4 regions of the Kitasatospora sp. NPDC101176 genome follow, and region 1 is predicted to be linked to each of the others. Evidence: riboswitches for the same ligand, from Rfam matches in the RefSeq annotation. Region 1 holds a riboswitch; each other region holds the start of a gene.
The links. A riboswitch is a leader RNA that binds a small molecule or an ion and turns the genes downstream of it on or off. The one in region 1 is predicted to bind cobalamin.

Region 1 (4,161 bases):
GACGGTGCCGGGCCCGGCGTTCCTGCGTCCGGGGTCCCTGCGTCCGGCGTCCCCGGGCCCGGCCGCCCGGAGACCGATCCGTCCGGGCCGGCCGTTCCCGGGCCCGACCTTTCCGGGCCCGACGTTCCGGGACCCGATGCGTCCGACGCGCCGCCGCAGGTGGCCCCGACCGGCGCCCCCGGCCCGGTGGACGACCAGGCCGTCGAGCTGGCGCCGTACACCATCCCGCAGGTCCCCGCGATCGGCTGGGACCCGGCCCCCAGCCCCCGGCGCCGCTGGATCGCCCGCGGCGTGCTCGCCGCCGTCCTCGTCATCCAGGCCCTGCTCTCGCTGCGCCTGCTCGCCGCCGCGCACCCCGACGAGGCCGCCGCCATGGTGGCCGGCCGCCAGCAGCTCGACCACCTGCTGCACGGCACCCCCGTGACCACCCACCTGGCCGAGCGAATACCCGGCACGCCCCAGCTGTACCTGCCGTTGGCCGGCGCCGCCGCCGACGCCAACGGCATCTTCGGCGCCCGGGTGCTCAGCCTCTGCTTCGCCCTGCTCACCACGGTGCTGCTGTACTCGCTGACCCGCCGGCTCTTCAACGAGCGGGTGGCGATCTGTTCGATCGCCGGCTACGCGGTGGTGCAGTCGACCGTCGTCGTCGGCTTCTACGCCGCGCCCGAGGCGCTCGCCGTCCTGCTGGTCGCCCTGGCGGCCTGGGTCACGGTGTTCACCGCGCGCCGCCCGGTGGCCCTCGTCCTGCTCGCCGCGCCGGTCGCCGCCCTGGCCTGCGCCGTCGCGTACTCCGCGGTGTTCACGCTGCCCGCGCTGGTCGCGCTGGCGGCGGCCACCGCCTGGCCGCGACGACGGCTCGGCCCGGCCGCCCTGCGGGCCCTGCTGCTCGCCGCCGGCACAGTGGGCGCCCTGCTGCCGTTCGGACTGCTCGGCGAGGTCGCCGGGTGGTCCCCGGCCCACGGGCAGGGTTCCCGTCCGGTCGGCGAGATCCTGCTGAACACCGTCCAGTGGGGCGGCCTGTTCACCGTCCTCGCGGTGGCCGGCACGATCGCGTACGCCCGCCGCGAGCAGCTGCTCGAGTCGCCGGAGAACGACGGCGTCACCACCACCCGCGCCCAGCGCGCTCTGCTGGGCACCGCCCTGACCTGCACCGCCCTGCTGGTCCCGGCGGTCCACCTGGCGCTGGGCACCTCGGGGGCGCTGTTCCGGCACCTGGGCTTCGGGATGCTGCTCGCCGCCCCGCTCGCCGGGGTCGGCCTCACCCGGCTGGTCGGCGCGCACTTCCGCCACCCGCAGCTGGGCATCCTGGTCTGGGTCGCCCTGCTCGCGCTCGGTCTGGAGCAGTCAGCGCTGCGTTACCAGAACGGGCCCGACTCCGGTCGGCTGCTCGCCGTCCTACGGGTGCACGCCACGCCGCAGGGCCACTACCTGACCGAGGTCGACGGGCTGCCCGAGTACTACCTCGGCGCCGTCAGCCGGCCCGAGCAGTGGACCTCGGCCCGCTCCGGGACGGACTACCGGGACGCGGCGGGTGTCGAGCATCACGGCGACGAGGGCAGCGCGGCCGCGATCAAGGACGGCTACTTCACCGTCGTGGTCCTGGACAGCACCGCCCCGGCCGCCACGGACCGCGTCCTGGCGACGGCGCTGGCGAGCGGCGGGCACTACCGGTTGATCGCCCAGTTCACCTCTCCGACGGGCGATTCGAGCACCTACAAGGTCTATCTGAAGCACTGAACGGCCACCGGGCCCGCCGTGGCCCACGACACGTCGGCCACAACATATGGTGCCGCCGCAGTCAGCCGCCACTAGATGTATGCTCACTCCTGCTGTCAAAGCAGGGGAACCCGGTGCGAGTCCGGGACTGCCCCGCAGCGGTGTGCGGGCGGCTCGACAAGCCGCGCCCGCGAGTCCGAGTACCTGCCGACGGTGTGCGCCACGGCCCTCCCGCAGAGGCCGCGCCAGCACGAGCAGTACCTTCCGGGCCTCGCGGGCGGGCCGGGGACGCCACCGTCGCGCGACGCACTCCTGCGTACGCGCCGTGCTCCCCTGCCCCGTTCGGCCCGGACCCGATCACCGCCGCCGATCGCCGCCAGGAGAGAGCGCCTTGACCACCGCTGCCTCAGCCACCCTGCCCGCCCAGGGCTCCGGTTCCGCCCCCGCCGCCCCGACGGTCTCCGACCCCGGCGGCGCGCTGCTGCGGCTGCTCACCGACCGTAGTGTCGATCTCCCCCAGGTGGACCCCGGCCATGTCGCCGCCGCCGCGCTGCGCGGCCGCCATGCCGGCTCGGACTTCGCCGAGCTGCGCGGGCTGGCCGTGGACGCCGCCGCGTCGATGATCGCCGAGGACCCCCAGTACTCGAAGCTGGCCGCCCGCCTGCTCGCACTGGAGATCGTCGACGAGGCCGACAGCCAGGGCGCGACCTCGTTCGCCGCCTCGATCGCCGTCGGCCACGCCGAGGGCCTGATCGGCGACACCACCGCCGCCTTCGTCGCCAAGCACGCCGCCGTGCTCGACGCGCTGATCGACCGGCAGGGCGACGACCGCTTCGAGTACTTCGGCCTGCGCACCGTGCAGTCCCGCTACCTGCTGCGCCACCCGATCACCCGCAAGGTCGTCGAGACCCCGCAGCACTTCCTGCTCCGCGTCGCCTGTGGCCTGGCGGTCGGCGACACCGAGCAGTCCGTGCGCGAGGTGGCCGAGCTGTACCGCCTGATGAGCCGGCTGGAGTACCTGACCTCCTCGCCGACCCTGTTCAACTCCGGCACCCGCCACCCGCAGATGTCGAGCTGCTACCTGCTCGACTCGCCGCTGGACAACCTGGACTCGATCTACAGCCGCTACGCGCAGATCGCCCGCCTCTCCAAGCACGCCGGCGGCATCGGCCTGTCGTACTCGCGCATCCGCTCCCGCGGCAGCCTGATCCGCGGCACCAACGGCAAGTCCAACGGCATCGTCCCGTTCCTGCGCACCCTCGACTCCTCCGTCGCCGCGGTCAACCAGGGCGGCCGTCGCAAGGGCGCCGCCTGCGTCTACCTGGAGACCTGGCACGCCGACATCGAGGAGTTCCTCGAGCTGCGCGACAACACCGGCGAGGAGGCGCGCCGCACCCACAACCTCAACCTGGCGCACTGGATCCCGGACGAGTTCATGCGCCGCGTGAACGCCAACCAGGACTGGTCGCTGTTCTCCCCCGCCGACGTCCCCGAGCTGGTCGACCTGTGGGGCTCCGACTTCGACGAGGCCTACCGCAAGGCCGAGCAGGCCGGCAAGGCCGTCCGCACCATCCCCGCGCAGACCCTGTACGCCCGGATGATGCGCACCCTGGCGCAGACCGGCAACGGCTGGATGACCTTCAAGGACGCCTCCAACCGCGCCGCCAACCAGACCGCGCTGCCCGGCCGCACGGTGCACTCCTCCAACCTGTGCACCGAGATCCTGGAGGTCACGGACGACTCCGAGACCGCCGTCTGCAACCTCGGCTCGGTCAACCTCGGCGCGCACGTCGCCGAGGGCGCGTCGGCGGAGGACCTGCTCGGCGCGATGGACTGGGAGCGGCTGGACGCCACCGTGCGCACCGCCGTCACCTTCCTCGACCGCGTGGTGGACATCAACTTCTACCCGACCGTCGAGGCCGGCACCTCCAACTCCCGCTGGCGGCCGGTCGGCCTCGGCGTGATGGGCCTGCAGGACGTCTTCTTCAAGCTGCGGATCGACTTCGACTCGGCCGAGGCGGCGAGGCTGTCCACGCTGATCGCCGAGCGCATCATGCTCACCGCCTACGAGCGCTCCGCCGACCTGGCCGAGCAGCTCGGCCGCCACGAGGCGTACGGCGAGACCCGCGCCGCCCGCGGCGAGCTGCACATCGACCACTTCGACGTGCAGCCGCACTGGGCCGACCGCTGGAGCGCGCTGCGCGCCCGGATCGCCGAGACCGGCCTGCGCAACTCGCTGCTGCTGGCCATCGCCCCGACCGCGACCATCGCCTCGATCGCCGGCGTGTACGAGTGCATCGAGCCGCAGGTGTCCAACCTGTTCAAGCGCGAGACGCTCAGCGGCGAGTTCCTGCAGGTCAACCCGTACCTGGTGCGCGAGCTCAAGGAGCTCGGCGTCTGGGACCAGACGACCCGCGACGCCCTGCGCGACGCCAACGGCTCCGT
Region 2 (4,161 bases), on a different contig from region 1:
CCCGGCGAGCACCGGCGGGCGCACGTAGCGGGTGCCGTAGGACTGCACCCAGCCGTGCCGGGTGGCGAGGTAGCCGGTGAGCTGTTCGGCGAAGTACTGGACCATGTCGTTGCGTTCGGGCTCGCCGTGGACGAGGACGTCGAGGCCGGCCTTCTCCTGGAAGGCGATGACCTCACGGACCTCGGCCTCGATGCGCCCGCGGTAGCCGTCGGCGTCGATCCGCCCGGCGGCGAGGTCCGCGCGGGCGGTGCGCAGCTCGGTGGTCTGCGGGAAGGAGCCGATCGTCGTGGTGGGCAGCAACGGCAGTCCGAGGCGGGCGCGTTGGGCCTCGGCGCGCTGCGGGTAGGCCTGCGGGCGGCGGGCGTCGGCCGCGGTGACGGCGGCGGCCCGGGCGCGGACGGCCGGGTCCCGGGTGATCGGGGAGCCGGCGCGCGAGGCGAGGTCGGCGCGGTTGGCGGCGAGGTCGGCGGCGATCGCGCCGGTGCCCTCGCGCAGGCCTCGGGCGAGCAGGGCGGTCTCGGCCGTCTTCTGCCTGGCGAAGGCGAGCCAGCGGGCGATCTGCGGGTCCAGGTCCCGTTCGGCGGTGGCGTCGAGGGGGACGTGCAGCAGCGAGCAGGAGGTGGCGACGTCGACGCCGCCGGCGAGGCCGAGCAGGGTGGCCAGGGTGGCGAGCGACTTCTCCAGGTCGTTGATCCAGATGTTGCGCCCGTCGACCACGCCGGCGACGAGCCGCTTGCCGGGCAGCCCGCCGACGGCGGCGAGGTCGTCCAGGTTGGCGGCGGCGGGGCCGGTGAAGTCCAGGGCGAGGCCTTCGACCGGGGCTGCGGCGAGCACCGGCAGGGCCGCGCCGAGGCGGTCGAAGTAGCTCGCGACGAGCAGCCTGGGCCGGCTGGTGAGGGCGCCCAGCTCACGGTAGGCGCGGGCGGCGGCGTTCAGCTCGGCCGGGGTGCGGTCCTGGACGAGCGCGGGTTCGTCCAGCTGCACCCACTGCGCGCCGGCCGCCTGCAGTTCGGCGAGCAGGCGCGCGTAGACGGGCAGCAGCCGGTCGAGCAGGGTGATCGGCTGGAAGTCCTCGGCGACGCCGGGGGCGGGCTTGGCGAGCAGCAGGTAGGTGACGGGGCCGACCAGCACCGGGCGGGCGTCGTGACCGAGGCCGAGGGCCTCGCGCAGCTGCGCGACCTGGTGGTCCGGGTCGGCGGTGAAGACGGTGTCGGGGCCGAGTTCGGGCACCAGGTAGTGGTAGTTGGTGTCGAACCACTTGGTCATCTCCAGCGGAGCGACCTCCTGGGTGCCGCGCGCCATGGCGAAGTACCCGTCGAGGGGGTCGGCGTCGACCGCGGCGCGGTGGCGGGCGGGGACGGCGCCGACGGCGACGGTGGTGTCCAGCACGTGGTCGTAGAGCGAGAAGTCGCCCGTGGGGACTTCGTGGACGCCGGCCTCGGCGAGCTGCAGCCAGTTCTCCCGGCGCAGGTCGGCGGCGGTGGCGAGCAGGGCGTCGGCGGTGACCGCGCCCTTCCAGTACCCCTCGACCGCCTTCTTGAGCTCCCGGTCGCGGCCCTGGCGGGGGTAGCCGTGGGTGGTGGCGCGGGTTGCCGCGGCTGCGGACTTCGTCGTCAAGGGACTCTCCTTCGCGAGTCTGTCTCCTCTGGTCCCCGGGGACGGGACGAGGGTGCGAAGGGGTGCCCGACCGGGCGCGGCCGCGGGCGCAGGGATGCGCCGGACCCGCCTGGTGTGCACGCCGACCCGCCCACGAGGTCACCGGGATGTCCGCGCGCGATCGGTCGCGTGCGGGCAGTGGCAGGTCTTCGGACTCGCGGGCGCGGCTGCCCTGGTCAGGGCGGTCACCTACTGGCCGTCGCTTCCCAGGCCCGTCCGGGCCCAGTGCGTATGACGGCGGTCGTTCCCACTCACCGCTGCGGGGCAGTCCCGGAATGGCCACGTGAATGGCGTCACCGGGTTCCCTCTTGCGACGCGCCTGCCTGGCGGACAGGGCGAACCAGCTGCCCGGCCAGCCTAGTGCGAACCCGCGGCCGGGGGCGCGGAAATCCCACCACGTGTCCACGGGGTGAGACGTGGCCGGTCCCCCGACGGCACCGGCCGTCGCGGCGGCCGTGGAATCCGCCCACCGCGACGGGCCCGACCGCACTCCGACGCGGCGCTCGACCCGCCGTTCGACCGCGGGTCCCCGCAGCTCCGGCGTGCGCTCGTACGCCGACGGCCCGGCCGTGAGGGGATCCGGCGGGCCGAGCCCGGTCCGCGGACCCGCCGGAGGGCACGGCCCCGGCGGCCGGTCACCGTCACCCGAACGGCGGCTGCCCGTATCCGAGCGCCGGGCCGTCGCGTTGGTACGGCACCAGCTGGTGGGCCGACATCCGACCGCTCTGGTACCACCCGACGACGACAGCGGCAGAAGAGGGCGACATGCTCCAGATCTCAGTCGAGGACTCCGAGATCGGCCCGGGCGAGGCCCACCGGTGGCACCTGGTCCCGTTGACCGGCGGCGACCCCGCCCCGCGCCGGATGACCGGTTACAACCAGGCGAAACATTTCACCGTGGCCCAGCACGCCCAGAGCGTCGACGAGCCGATCCGCTCCTACGTCGCGGCCAGCTTCGAACTGGGGGGCCCGGTCGACCTGGACGCGCTGGCGGCCGCGCTGCTCCACCTGGTGCGGCGTCACGAGGTGCTCCGGGCGGTCTACCAGCCGCTGGGCGGGGACCTCGGCTGCGAGGTCCTGTCGCCCGGGGAGGTGGCCCTCAAGCACGTCTACGCCGGCCCGTTGGAGACGCCCGCGGAGGTCGACCGCCACCTCCACGACGCGTTCAAGGAGGTGGACACACTCTCCTGGCCGCTGATCACCATGGGCGCGGTGGTGCGGCCGGAGTCGACCACCGTCTGGTTCTCCTGCGACCACCTGGTCACCGACGGCCTCTCCAGCGCGATCGCCGTCAACGACATCACCACGGCCTACCGGAGCCTCACCGCGGCCGGAACCGCCACCGGAACCGCTGCCGGACCCGAGGCCGACCGGGTCCGCCCGGCCCGCACCGACGACGCGGCCCAACAGCCCGGCAGCTACCTGGAGTTCAGCCGCGGCCAGCGCCGGGCCAACCGCGCCATGCGCGCCGACGACGCGCGGCTGGACTACTGGCGGGCGTTCCGCGACCGCAACGGCGGCCTCTTCCCCCGCTTCCCGCTCGACCTCGGCGTCCGGCCCGGCCGGCTGTACGCGCCGACCGCCGGCACCGAGCGCCTGCTCAGCGCCCGCCAGGTCGAGGCCTTCGGCACCGCCTGCCGGGCCCGCGGCGGGCGGCTGTCGATGGGGCTGCTCGCCGGGCTGGCGATCGCCCTGCGGCAGGAGGGCGGGCCCGAGGTCTACCGCGGCCTGGTGCCGGTCAACGAACGCGGCCGGGGCGTCTACGCGGAGTCGATGGGGTGGTTCATCAACACCCTGCCGATCGAGTTCCCGGTCGGGCCGCGGGCGGGCTTCGGCGAGGTGCTGACCGCCGCCCAGGACGCCTACGGGCAGCTGCAGGCCCACGCCGGGGTGCACTTCGTGAAGGCCTGGCGGCTGCTCGCCCCCGCCGAGTACGCGCGGCTGCACTACTGGCCGCACGCGGTGAACTTCTACTCCTACATCGACTTCCGCCGGCTGCCCGGTGCCGACCGGCACGCCGCCCAGCGGGCCCGCCTGCACGTCTGGGTCTCGGGCTGCAACGGACTGCTGCAGTGGCTGCACCGCACCGACGACGGTCTGTTCGTCAACACCATCCACGTCGACACCCCGCAGGCCCGGGCCACCAACCGGGCCCTGCTGGACGGCTTCACCCGCGTGCTCACCGACGCCTCCTGACGCACCGGCACGCCCGCTCCGGGCCCCGCCCCTCCGCCCCTCCGCCCCTCCGCCCCTCCGGCCCGCCACCGACGGGCCGGTCCGCCATCCGGCCGCAGCGATTGCCCCGCCCTCCGCACCGAGTGAGCATCGTCACATCAGGTGACGCGGCGTCACCCTGTGCAGCGAGAGGAATCGACGAATGAGGGCATGGCTTCGAGCCGGCGCGGTGGCCGCTCTGCTCACCCTGGTGTCCGCGGGGCAACCGGCCGCGGCCGCGGGCGGCGCGTGGGGGCGCGGCGACGACCACGGCGGCGACACCGCCCGGTG
Region 3 (4,161 bases), on a different contig from region 1:
ACGCCGCCGGGCACGGCGGGGGTGGCCGTCGGTGCGGCCACCGCGGGCTCCACGGCCGGCGGGGCCGACTGATCGGTCGGGGGGTCCGTCGGTGCCGGGGTGGACGGCTCGACCGGCACCGGCGTGGCGGGCACCGGCACCGGCTCTGGGGCGCCCGGCGGGGTGATGCCGTCCTGCGGGGTACCGGCCGTGCCACCCGTCGGGGGTGTGGCGGGCGCGGGCGGACGGGCCCCGCCCGCCGGGGGCCGGGCGGGGGCCGGGACACGGCCGGTGCCGCCGGTCCCGCCGGTACCGCCGGTGGCTCCGGTGCTGCCCGAAGCCGCAGCGGCGCCGCCACCGCCGGTCGCACCGCCGGCACCCGTCGACCCGCCGCCGGGACCGCCCGAGGCGCCGGAACCGCTGCCCGAGCCGCCCGCGGCACCGGAACCACCGCTCGACCCGCCCGCGGCGCCGCCGGAAGCACCCGCGGAGCCCTGGCCCGGGTCGGCCGGCTGCCCACCCGGGTCGGCGCTGTGCGCCCGGACGGTGTCCGGCGAGAAGCTCGGACGCCCCTCGGTGCCCTCGATGTCGGTGCCACCGAAGATCCACAGGTCGACGCTGCCCGGCTTCGGGTGGTAGCTCATCGCGCCGAGCTGGCTGTAGGACCACTCGTTCTGGCCCGGATCGGCGTGCCAGTACGACCAGTAGGCGGTGGCCGGCGGCGTGAGGACACACTTCTCCTGGTCCGGGGTCGGGAACTGCTTGCCGCCCTGGTAGCCGCTGTAGCCGATCCGGCAGATGAACGCCGGGCCGTCGTGCCCGGTGCCGGCGGTCTTCCAGCCGCCCTGGTTGAGCAGGGCGTACCCGGTGGTGGGGGTGCTCCCGCAGGAGCGCAACAGCGGGCCGCCCCACCTGCTGAAGTCCACGGCGAGCACGACGCCGGAGGTGGTGGTGCACTGGTCCATCGGCAACGGCGCCGCGGCGGCCGGGGCGGTGTCCACGGCGACGCCGCCGAGGGCGAGGGCCGCGGTCAGCGCCGTCGCCGCGCACAGCCGGCCGAGGCGGGCGCCCGGTCCCCCGGTCATCGGTGACGTCCAGGGGCCGCGGTCCGGCGGCGGCGGGCGACGAGGACGGCGGCGGCGCCGAGCGCGGTCAGCGCACCGGCCCCTGCCGTCAGCGTCAGCGCCTGGCTACCGGTGCCGGCCAGGCTGCCGGAGCCGGTCGACACCGGCACGCCCCCGGCCGGGGCGACACCGGCACCCGCCGGGGCGTCGACGCCTCCGGCCGGACGGACGGTCGGGCCGCCGCCGGCCGCGGGGGTGTCGGTGACCGGGGCCGGTGCGGTGGTGGTGGGCGAGCCCGTCGGGGTGCCGGCCGGGGTGGTCGGCGTGCCCGTGGGCGTTCCCGTCGGGGTTCCGGTGGGCGTACCCGTCGGGGTTCCGGTGGGCGTTCCCGTCGGGGTTCCGGTGGGCGTACCCGTCGGGGTTCCGGTCGGGGTTCCGGTGGGCGTACCCGTCGGCGTCCCCGTGGGAGTTCCGGTCGGCGTCCCCGTCGGCGTCGGCGTCGGTGTGCCCCCGAGGGGGCGGCTCAGCGTGCCGAAGGAGATCCCGGTGGCGCCACCGACCACCTGGGTCGAGGCACGGACGTCCGAACCCTGCTGCCCGGCGGAGGCGACGTTGAACCCGCCGTCGCCGTTCTGCTGCCCGGCGAGGAAGTCGAGCGCTTTGGCGATCTGCGCACCGTAGTCGGCCTTGCGCAGCGTCATGCCCTGGACGGCCAGCGCGGCCGAGTTGGTCGAGTCACCGGCCGCGCCGGGGAAGCCACCGTCGGGCAACTGCCGCGCGGCGAGCCAGCCGAGGCCCTTGTCGACCGCCTGCGCGGCGGCGTCGTCGCCGGGGACGAGGGCGAGGGCCATGACGGCGATCGCCGTGCTGTCGACGTCGGAGTCGCCGGTGGCCGGGATCAAGCTCGGCCAGGAGCCGTCCGGGTGCTGGAGGCCCTTCAGGTAGGCGATCGCGGGGGCGGCGTTGGCGGCGTCCCCGGCGCGGAGCTGGGCCATGACGGCGAGCGCCTGGGAGAAGACGGAGGTGGCGTAGCCGTAGTTGCCGGCGGCGTCGCAGCCGGTGTCGGCGTCGGCCTTGGTGCACACCATCGCGGCGAGGGCGGCGATCAGGTCGTGGCCGCCGAAGTTCCGCGGGTCACGGCCGACGACCTCGGCGAGCAGCGCCTCCTTGCCGATCGACCCGCCGCCGGCGTACTCGGTGCCGATCGCGGTCCAGTCGTCGACGGTGCGCTCGCTGGCGTCCTTGCCCCGCTGGTCCAGGAAGTCGACGATCCGGCGCAGCGCGGCGTCGTCGGTGCCGGTGGCGGCGAGCGCGTAGGCGCCGTCGATGGTGAGTCCGAAGTCGGCGAAGGCCGGGAAGCCCTCGTAGTAGTGACCGCCGACCAGGCGGGACGGGTCGGCGAGGTAGGCGGCGCCCCTGGCGACGTCCGGCGTCCGGCCCGCGGCGGGGACGGCCGCCCCGGCGAGCGAGACGGCGGGCCGACCGAGAAGCGCAGCGCCGCAGGCGGTGACCGCGAGCGCTGCGGCGGCCAGCAGGGACGCGGTGCCCCGGCTCCTGTGGCGCGTACGACTGCTGCTGACCCTCACCGGCGTCTCCCTGGTCGGTCGACGCGGGGCGCAACGGCGCAGCCGACGGCTGCCGGTGGAGCGCGCAGCCGTCGGAACTGCGTCGTAGTCCGCGACGACGCGAGTGCTCTCTGAACAGACCTCGGTTCAGGCATTCCGGCTCATCCGCCCTGGGCGGATCTACGGTTGCGGGTCAGCGCCGGAGTTGGACCGGCTTCCCCTGAGGACCGAGGTGAAAAACCGGTTCATCAGACCATGTCAGCGGAGTGGGAGTCAACGCCCCGTCAGATGGTCCGCTCACCTGACGGGACGGGCCGCGCGGATCAGGACGGCCGGGCGCCTCCTGCCGCACCGCAGGGCGTGCCGGAGCTGCCGGCACCCCTCCCCGCGGGGCTCCGGGTGCCGGCGGGTGCCTCCGGACGTCAGGGCGCCGTGATACCCGGCTGGGCGCCGGCGCCGAAGGACCAGCCCTCGACGTCGCCGGGGGCCGGGTTGTAGCTGCCCGCGCCCAGGCTGCTGTACGACCAGGGCCCGCCGTGCTGGGCGTGCCAGTAGGACCAGTAGGCGCTGCCGGTCGGGTTGGTGCAGGTGGCCGGCAGCGCGTTGATCTTGCAGACGAAGCCGGGGAACCGCGGGTGGAAGGCGTACGTGAATCCGGCGCCGGTCAGCGCGGCGAGCCCGGTGGCCGGATCGCCGGGTGCGCAGCCGGTCTCGACGCCGCCGCCGACGGCGGTGAAGTCGACCACGACGGTGACGCCGGTGGTGCCGCTGCAGGCGGCCGCGTGGGCCGCGGGGGCCTGGACGGCGGAGGCGCCGAGCAGGCCGGCGGTGAGGGCCGCGGCCGCGGCGATCGAGCCGAGCGTGCGGCGGGCCGGTCTGGCCGGGGTGAGGGTGTCGGTCATCGGAACTCTCCTCGTGGGCTCAGGGATTCGGTGGCTCAGGAGTTCGGTGGCTCAGCGGGCGGCCGGCGCCGGGCAGGCCAGGGTCGGGGCGGCCGGGCGCGCGCCGGCGGCGGAGAGGGTGGCCAGCGGGGTGCCGGCGAGGCCGAGCGCGGCCTGCGCGGTGGCCCGGGCGCCGTTGGCCGGGTTGAAGCCGGTCGCGTCGTAGGCGACGGCGCCGCGGACCGCCGGGTCGGCGGAGCAGCCCTGCTGGAACTTCACCAGCCGGCTCCAGCCCTTCAGGCCGGCGCCGAGGCGTCCGCCGGCCAGCAGCGCCTGGGTGGCCAGGCCCGTGGTGTTGGCGTTGGAGGCGGTCGCCCCGGCGGCCGCGAAGCCGCCGTCGGCGTTCTGGTGGGCGGTGAGCCAGCCGAGGCCCGCGTTCGCCTTGGCGGTGCGGCCGGTGGCGGCGAGGGCCTGGGCGGCCAGCGCGGTGGCGTCCGGGTCGCTGGTGCAGATGGTCTGGCCGAAGGAGACCGGGTAGCCGCCGTCCGCGCACTGGCTGTTCGCCAGGAAGTCGACGGCCGCGTCGGGGGCGCCGCCGGGGGTGCGGTGCAGGGCGATCAGGGCGAGCGACTGGCCGAAGGCGTTGCTGTAGTCGCCCCACTGGGAGCGGTC
Region 4 (4,161 bases), on a different contig from region 1:
CGCGAGCTGGTCGTCCGGGCTGTGCATCAGGAGGGTGGGCACCCGCAGGTCGGCACCCTCGGCGATCCGGGTGAAGTCGGCGAGGTCGACCCCCGTGCGGCCCTCCGCGGCCAGCGCGCCGAGCTCGGCGGCGGGGCCGGTGTACCCGGCCCGCGCGGCGCGGCGGCGGGCGGTGGCGGGCAGGTCCAGGACGGGCGAGTCCAGCACGATCCCGCTGATCGCGTGCGCCCAGGAGGAGCGGGCCGCCGCCTGCAGGACCATGGTGGCGCCCACCGACCAGCCGTACAGGATGACCCGGCCGGCCCCGTTGTCCAGCGCCAGGCGCATCGCCGACTCGACGTCGCGCCACTCCGTCTCGCCGAAGTGGCTGAGCCCGTCCGGCGAGGCCGGGGCGCCCTCGTCACCCCGGTAGGTGACCGCCAGGGCGGGCATCGAGAGCCGGTCCAGGACGGGGAGCACCGGGAGGGTCTGCTGCCGGTCGCCGCCGGGGCCGTGCACCAGGATCACCCAGGTGCCGCGCTTGCCGTCGAGGAACCAGACCGGCAGCGCGCCGAGCTCGCCGTCCGCGGCGGTCTCGCGGTACGGGAGGCCGAGCGCCGCGGTCGGGTCGCCGAGGTGGACGCGCGGGGTGAAGCGGACCTCGGTGCCGGGCGTGAGGGTGCCGCGGTCGGCGCGCAGGAGCTTGCGGGTCACGCCCTGCTCGTCGCTGTGCAGGACGTCCTCGACGACGGCGTGGCCGTGGTCGTCCCACTCGACCGCCCAGCGGCCCGGGCGCAGGCTCGCGGGGCGCCGGGTGAAGGTGATCCGGCCGGCCGCCAGGCTCTGCACCAGGACGGGGCCGGAGCCCTCGACGGCGGCGGCCGGGCGGACCGTCCGTTCGGAGGCCCGGCGGCCGATGACCAGGACGGCGGCCCCGGCACCGACGGCGGCGGCGGCCACGACGGCCGCGGTTCCCCAACGCATATCGCTCCCCGCTCTGACGGTCGGACGGTCTTGGACCGGACGGTGTTCGAGCACCAGTTCACCGGGAGGGCGGCCGGGCGGCCACCGGGCTGGGCCGTCCGGGGCACGGCGGGGCGGCCGGCGGGGGTGTGGGCGGCGGGCGGGAGGCGGGCGGGCTGGAGGGGTACGGGCGGCGGTTCGGCGCGGGCGGGCGGGGGCGGGCCGCGGCGTCAGACCGGGATGTCGGTCCGGCGCCGCCCGAGCAGCTCCCAGAAGCGCTCCGCCAACGGCTGCTCGCGGACCGGGTCCGGCGCCGCGGCGGCCGGGGAGCCCCAACTGCCGCTGCCCCAGTGGGAGGAGACCTGGTTCTCCTGCTGGAGGGCCGTCAGCACGGCCGCCAGGTCGTCCTCGTGGACCGGCACGATACGGGCGACGGCCCGGACGTGGGCCTGCCAGCGGCCGTCCACGCACTGGCGCAGGCACCGGTCGAGCTCCTCGCGGCGGCCGGTGACGTCGACGAGCTCGCGCAGCCGCAGGCCGAGCACCTGGGCGAGCGCGTGGGTCTGGGCCTCGTCGCCGTCCCACCGGCCGGTCAGCTCGGCGTCCTGGTAGCGGCGCAGGGCGACCCCGATCCGGCGGGCGGCGGCGTCCTGGTGGAGTTCGCGGGCGACCCGGAAGTCCCGCAGCCGGGTGGGGCGGGTGCCCATCAACTGGACGGCGGGGCACCAGAGCGCGCGGGCCAGCGCGATGAACTCCTCCTCGGTCGGCCGCAGCTCGCCGCTCTCCCAGGCGAGGACGTGGGTGGGCAGCAGGCGGACGCCGTGCGCGGCCATCCCGCCGACGACCTGGTCGGGGGTCAGGCCGAGGCCGGCCCGGTGGGCTCGGGCGGCGCCCGGCGAGAACGGCACCGGGGGCAGGGCGGGGGGCTGTCTGCGTCGCATGGGAACGAACGGTAGGTGCGGGTGGCGGCCGGCCCCAGCCGCCGAACACACGAAGCGGCCCTGGAGGTCCCTACGGACCGCTGGACGATCGCACAGGGTGTCATGCCCCTGCGGGCGGGCGGATCGGAGGTACCGACGGAGGTGCCGGCGCGGGCCCCGCCGCCCGTCGCCGCCGCCCGGCCGGGAGCCCGCGGGCGCCCCGCGGCCCCCGGTCCCGTGTGACCAACCCCTCCGTGACCTCGGTTGACTCCCGGTTCGGCCGCGTGATGGGATCCGGGGGCCAAACGGAGGCATGCAGAGGAAGCCGGTGCGAGTCCGGCGCGGTCCCGCCACTGTCACCGGGGAGCACGCTCGGCAGGTTGCCACGGCGCGCCGTCAGAAGCCGCTGGAAGGCCCGGGGGTGCGTCCGACCCGGAAGCCAGGAGACTCTCGCCCCCGCTACGTCGAGCCAGGGCGCGGACCCTGAGTGAGGACACGCACGCGATGCAGGCTGCCCCGCCCCGCCGGACCCGACGCTGCCTTCCGCCACACCCCCCGGTCCCGCCGCACCCGGCCGCCGCCCCCGCGAACCCGCCGCACCCGACGTGCGCCCGCTGACCCGCGCGGCGGCGTTCGCGCTGGGCGCCCTCGCGGGCTACGCCGCCGACGCCCGCTACGCCGACCCCCGCCGCGGCCACCCGGTGGCCGTCTTCGGCTCCGCCGCGGCCCGGCTCGAGCGCCGGCTCTGGCGGGACGACCGGGCGACCGGCGCCGGCTACACGGCCCTGTGCGCGGGCACCGTGGCCGCCGCCGCGGTGGCCCTGGACCGCACCGCGGGCCGGCGCCCGCTCGGCCGCGCGGCCCTGGCCGCCGCCGCGACCTGGACGGTGCTCGGCGGCACCTCGCTGACCCGGGAGGCCCGCACCATCGGCCGCTCGCTGGCCGCGGGCGACCTGACGGCGGCCCGGGCCCGGCTGCCGCACCTGTGCGGGCGCGACCCGAGCGCGCTGGACGAGCAGCAGATCGCCCGCGCGGTGGTCGAGTCGGTGGCCGAGAACACCGCCGACGCCGTCGTCAACGCGCTCGTCTGGGGCGCGCTGGCGGGCACGCCGGGGCTGCTGGCGTTCCGCGCGGTGAACACCCTGGACGCCATGGTCGGCCACCGCTCGCCGCGCCACGCCCGGTTCGGCTGGGCCTCGGCCCGGCTGGACGACGTGGCGGGCTGGCCGGGCGCCCGGCTGACCGCCCTGCTGACCGTCGCCGCCGCGCCGCAGCCGCGCACCGCCTGGCGGGTCTGGCGCCGGGACGGCTCGGCGCACCCGAGCCCGAACGCCGGCCAGGCCGAGTCCGCCTTCGCGGGCGCGGTCGGCGTCCGGCTGGGCGGCACCCTGCAGTACGGCGAACGGGTCGAGCACCGACCCGTCCTGGGCGCCGAACTGCGGCCGGTCACGGTGGACGACATCGAGCGGGCCTGCGTGCTCTCCCGGCGGGTGGGCGCGCTGGCCCTGGGTACGACCGTGGCGGGGCACGTCGCACTGCGACTGCTGGCCGGCCGCGGAAGCAGAAGCGGAAAGGGACGGGCATGAGCAACGCGCTGCTGGTCGCAGGGACGACCTCGGACGCGGGCAAGAGCGTGGTGACGGCGGGCATCTGCCGCTGGCTGGCCCGCCGCGGGGTCGCGGTGGCGCCGTTCAAGGCGCAGAACATGTCGCTGAACTCCTTCGTCACCGCCGACGGCGCCGAGATCGGCCGGGCCCAGGCGATGCAGGCGCAGGCCGCCCGGGTGGAGCCGGAGGCGGCCATGAACCCGGTGCTGCTCAAGCCCGGCGCCGACGGCCGCAGCCAGGTCGTGCTGCTCGGCCGGCCGGTCGCCGAGGTCGGTGCGCTGGACTACCGCGAGCGCAAGCCCGTCCTGCTGGAGCGGGCCCTGGAGTGCCTGGCGGACCTGCGCCGCCGCTACGACGTGGTGGTCTGCGAGGGCGCCGGCTCGCCCGCAGAGATCAACCTGCGCGACCGGGACATCGCCAACATGGGCCTGGCCACCGCGGCCGGACTGCCCGTGGTGGTGGTCGGCGACATCGACCGCGGCGGCGTCTTCGCGGCCATGTACGGGACGCTGGCGCTGCTGTCCGCGGAGGACCAGCGGCACGTGGCCGGCTGGTTCGTCAACAAGTTCCGCGGCGACGCCCGACTGCTCGCCCCCGGGCTGGAGATGCTCCACGGGCTGACCGGCCGCCCGGTGCTGGGCACCCTGCCGATGCTGCCGGGCCTGTGGCTGGACGCCGAGGACTCGCTGGAC

Region 2: another riboswitch for cobalamin. It lies ahead of metE (5-methyltetrahydropteroyltriglutamate--homocysteine S-methyltransferase); the one in region 1 lies ahead of ACIRS1_RS26280 (ribonucleoside-diphosphate reductase subunit alpha).
Region 3: another riboswitch for cobalamin. It lies ahead of ACIRS1_RS07660 (prenyltransferase/squalene oxidase repeat-containing protein); the one in region 1 lies ahead of ACIRS1_RS26280 (ribonucleoside-diphosphate reductase subunit alpha).
Region 4: another riboswitch for cobalamin. It lies ahead of ACIRS1_RS23675 (cobalamin biosynthesis protein); the one in region 1 lies ahead of ACIRS1_RS26280 (ribonucleoside-diphosphate reductase subunit alpha).

Annotation. Positions count from the first base shown of each region.
Region 1 covers NZ_JBIWPA010000022.1:43,876-48,036, forward strand. Annotated here, with positions in the region: gene ACIRS1_RS26275 (glycosyltransferase family 39 protein) at 1-1,737, shown strand, start outside; cobalamin riboswitch at 1,779-1,943, shown strand; gene ACIRS1_RS26280 (ribonucleoside-diphosphate reductase subunit alpha) at 2,132-4,161, shown strand, end outside.
Region 2 covers NZ_JBIWPA010000029.1:25,995-30,155, reverse strand. Annotated here, with positions in the region: gene metE (5-methyltetrahydropteroyltriglutamate--homocysteine S-methyltransferase) at 1-1,617, opposite strand, end outside; cobalamin riboswitch at 1,796-1,999, opposite strand; gene ACIRS1_RS30010 (condensation domain-containing protein) at 2,422-3,852, shown strand; gene ACIRS1_RS30005 (lipase family protein) at 4,034-4,161, shown strand, end outside.
Region 3 covers NZ_JBIWPA010000003.1:506,650-510,810, forward strand. Annotated here, with positions in the region: gene ACIRS1_RS07655 (hypothetical protein) at 1-1,064, opposite strand, end outside; gene ACIRS1_RS07660 (prenyltransferase/squalene oxidase repeat-containing protein) at 1,061-2,629, opposite strand; cobalamin riboswitch at 2,737-2,866, opposite strand; gene ACIRS1_RS07665 (flagellar hook-length control protein FliK) at 3,031-3,510, opposite strand; gene ACIRS1_RS07670 (peptidase) at 3,562-4,161, opposite strand, start outside.
Region 4 covers NZ_JBIWPA010000018.1:89,271-93,431, reverse strand. Annotated here, with positions in the region: gene ACIRS1_RS23685 (alpha/beta hydrolase family protein) at 1-963, opposite strand, end outside; gene ACIRS1_RS23680 (transcriptional regulator) at 1,173-1,883, opposite strand; cobalamin riboswitch at 2,180-2,312, shown strand; gene ACIRS1_RS23675 (cobalamin biosynthesis protein) at 2,468-3,448, shown strand; gene ACIRS1_RS23670 (cobyric acid synthase) at 3,445-4,161, shown strand, end outside.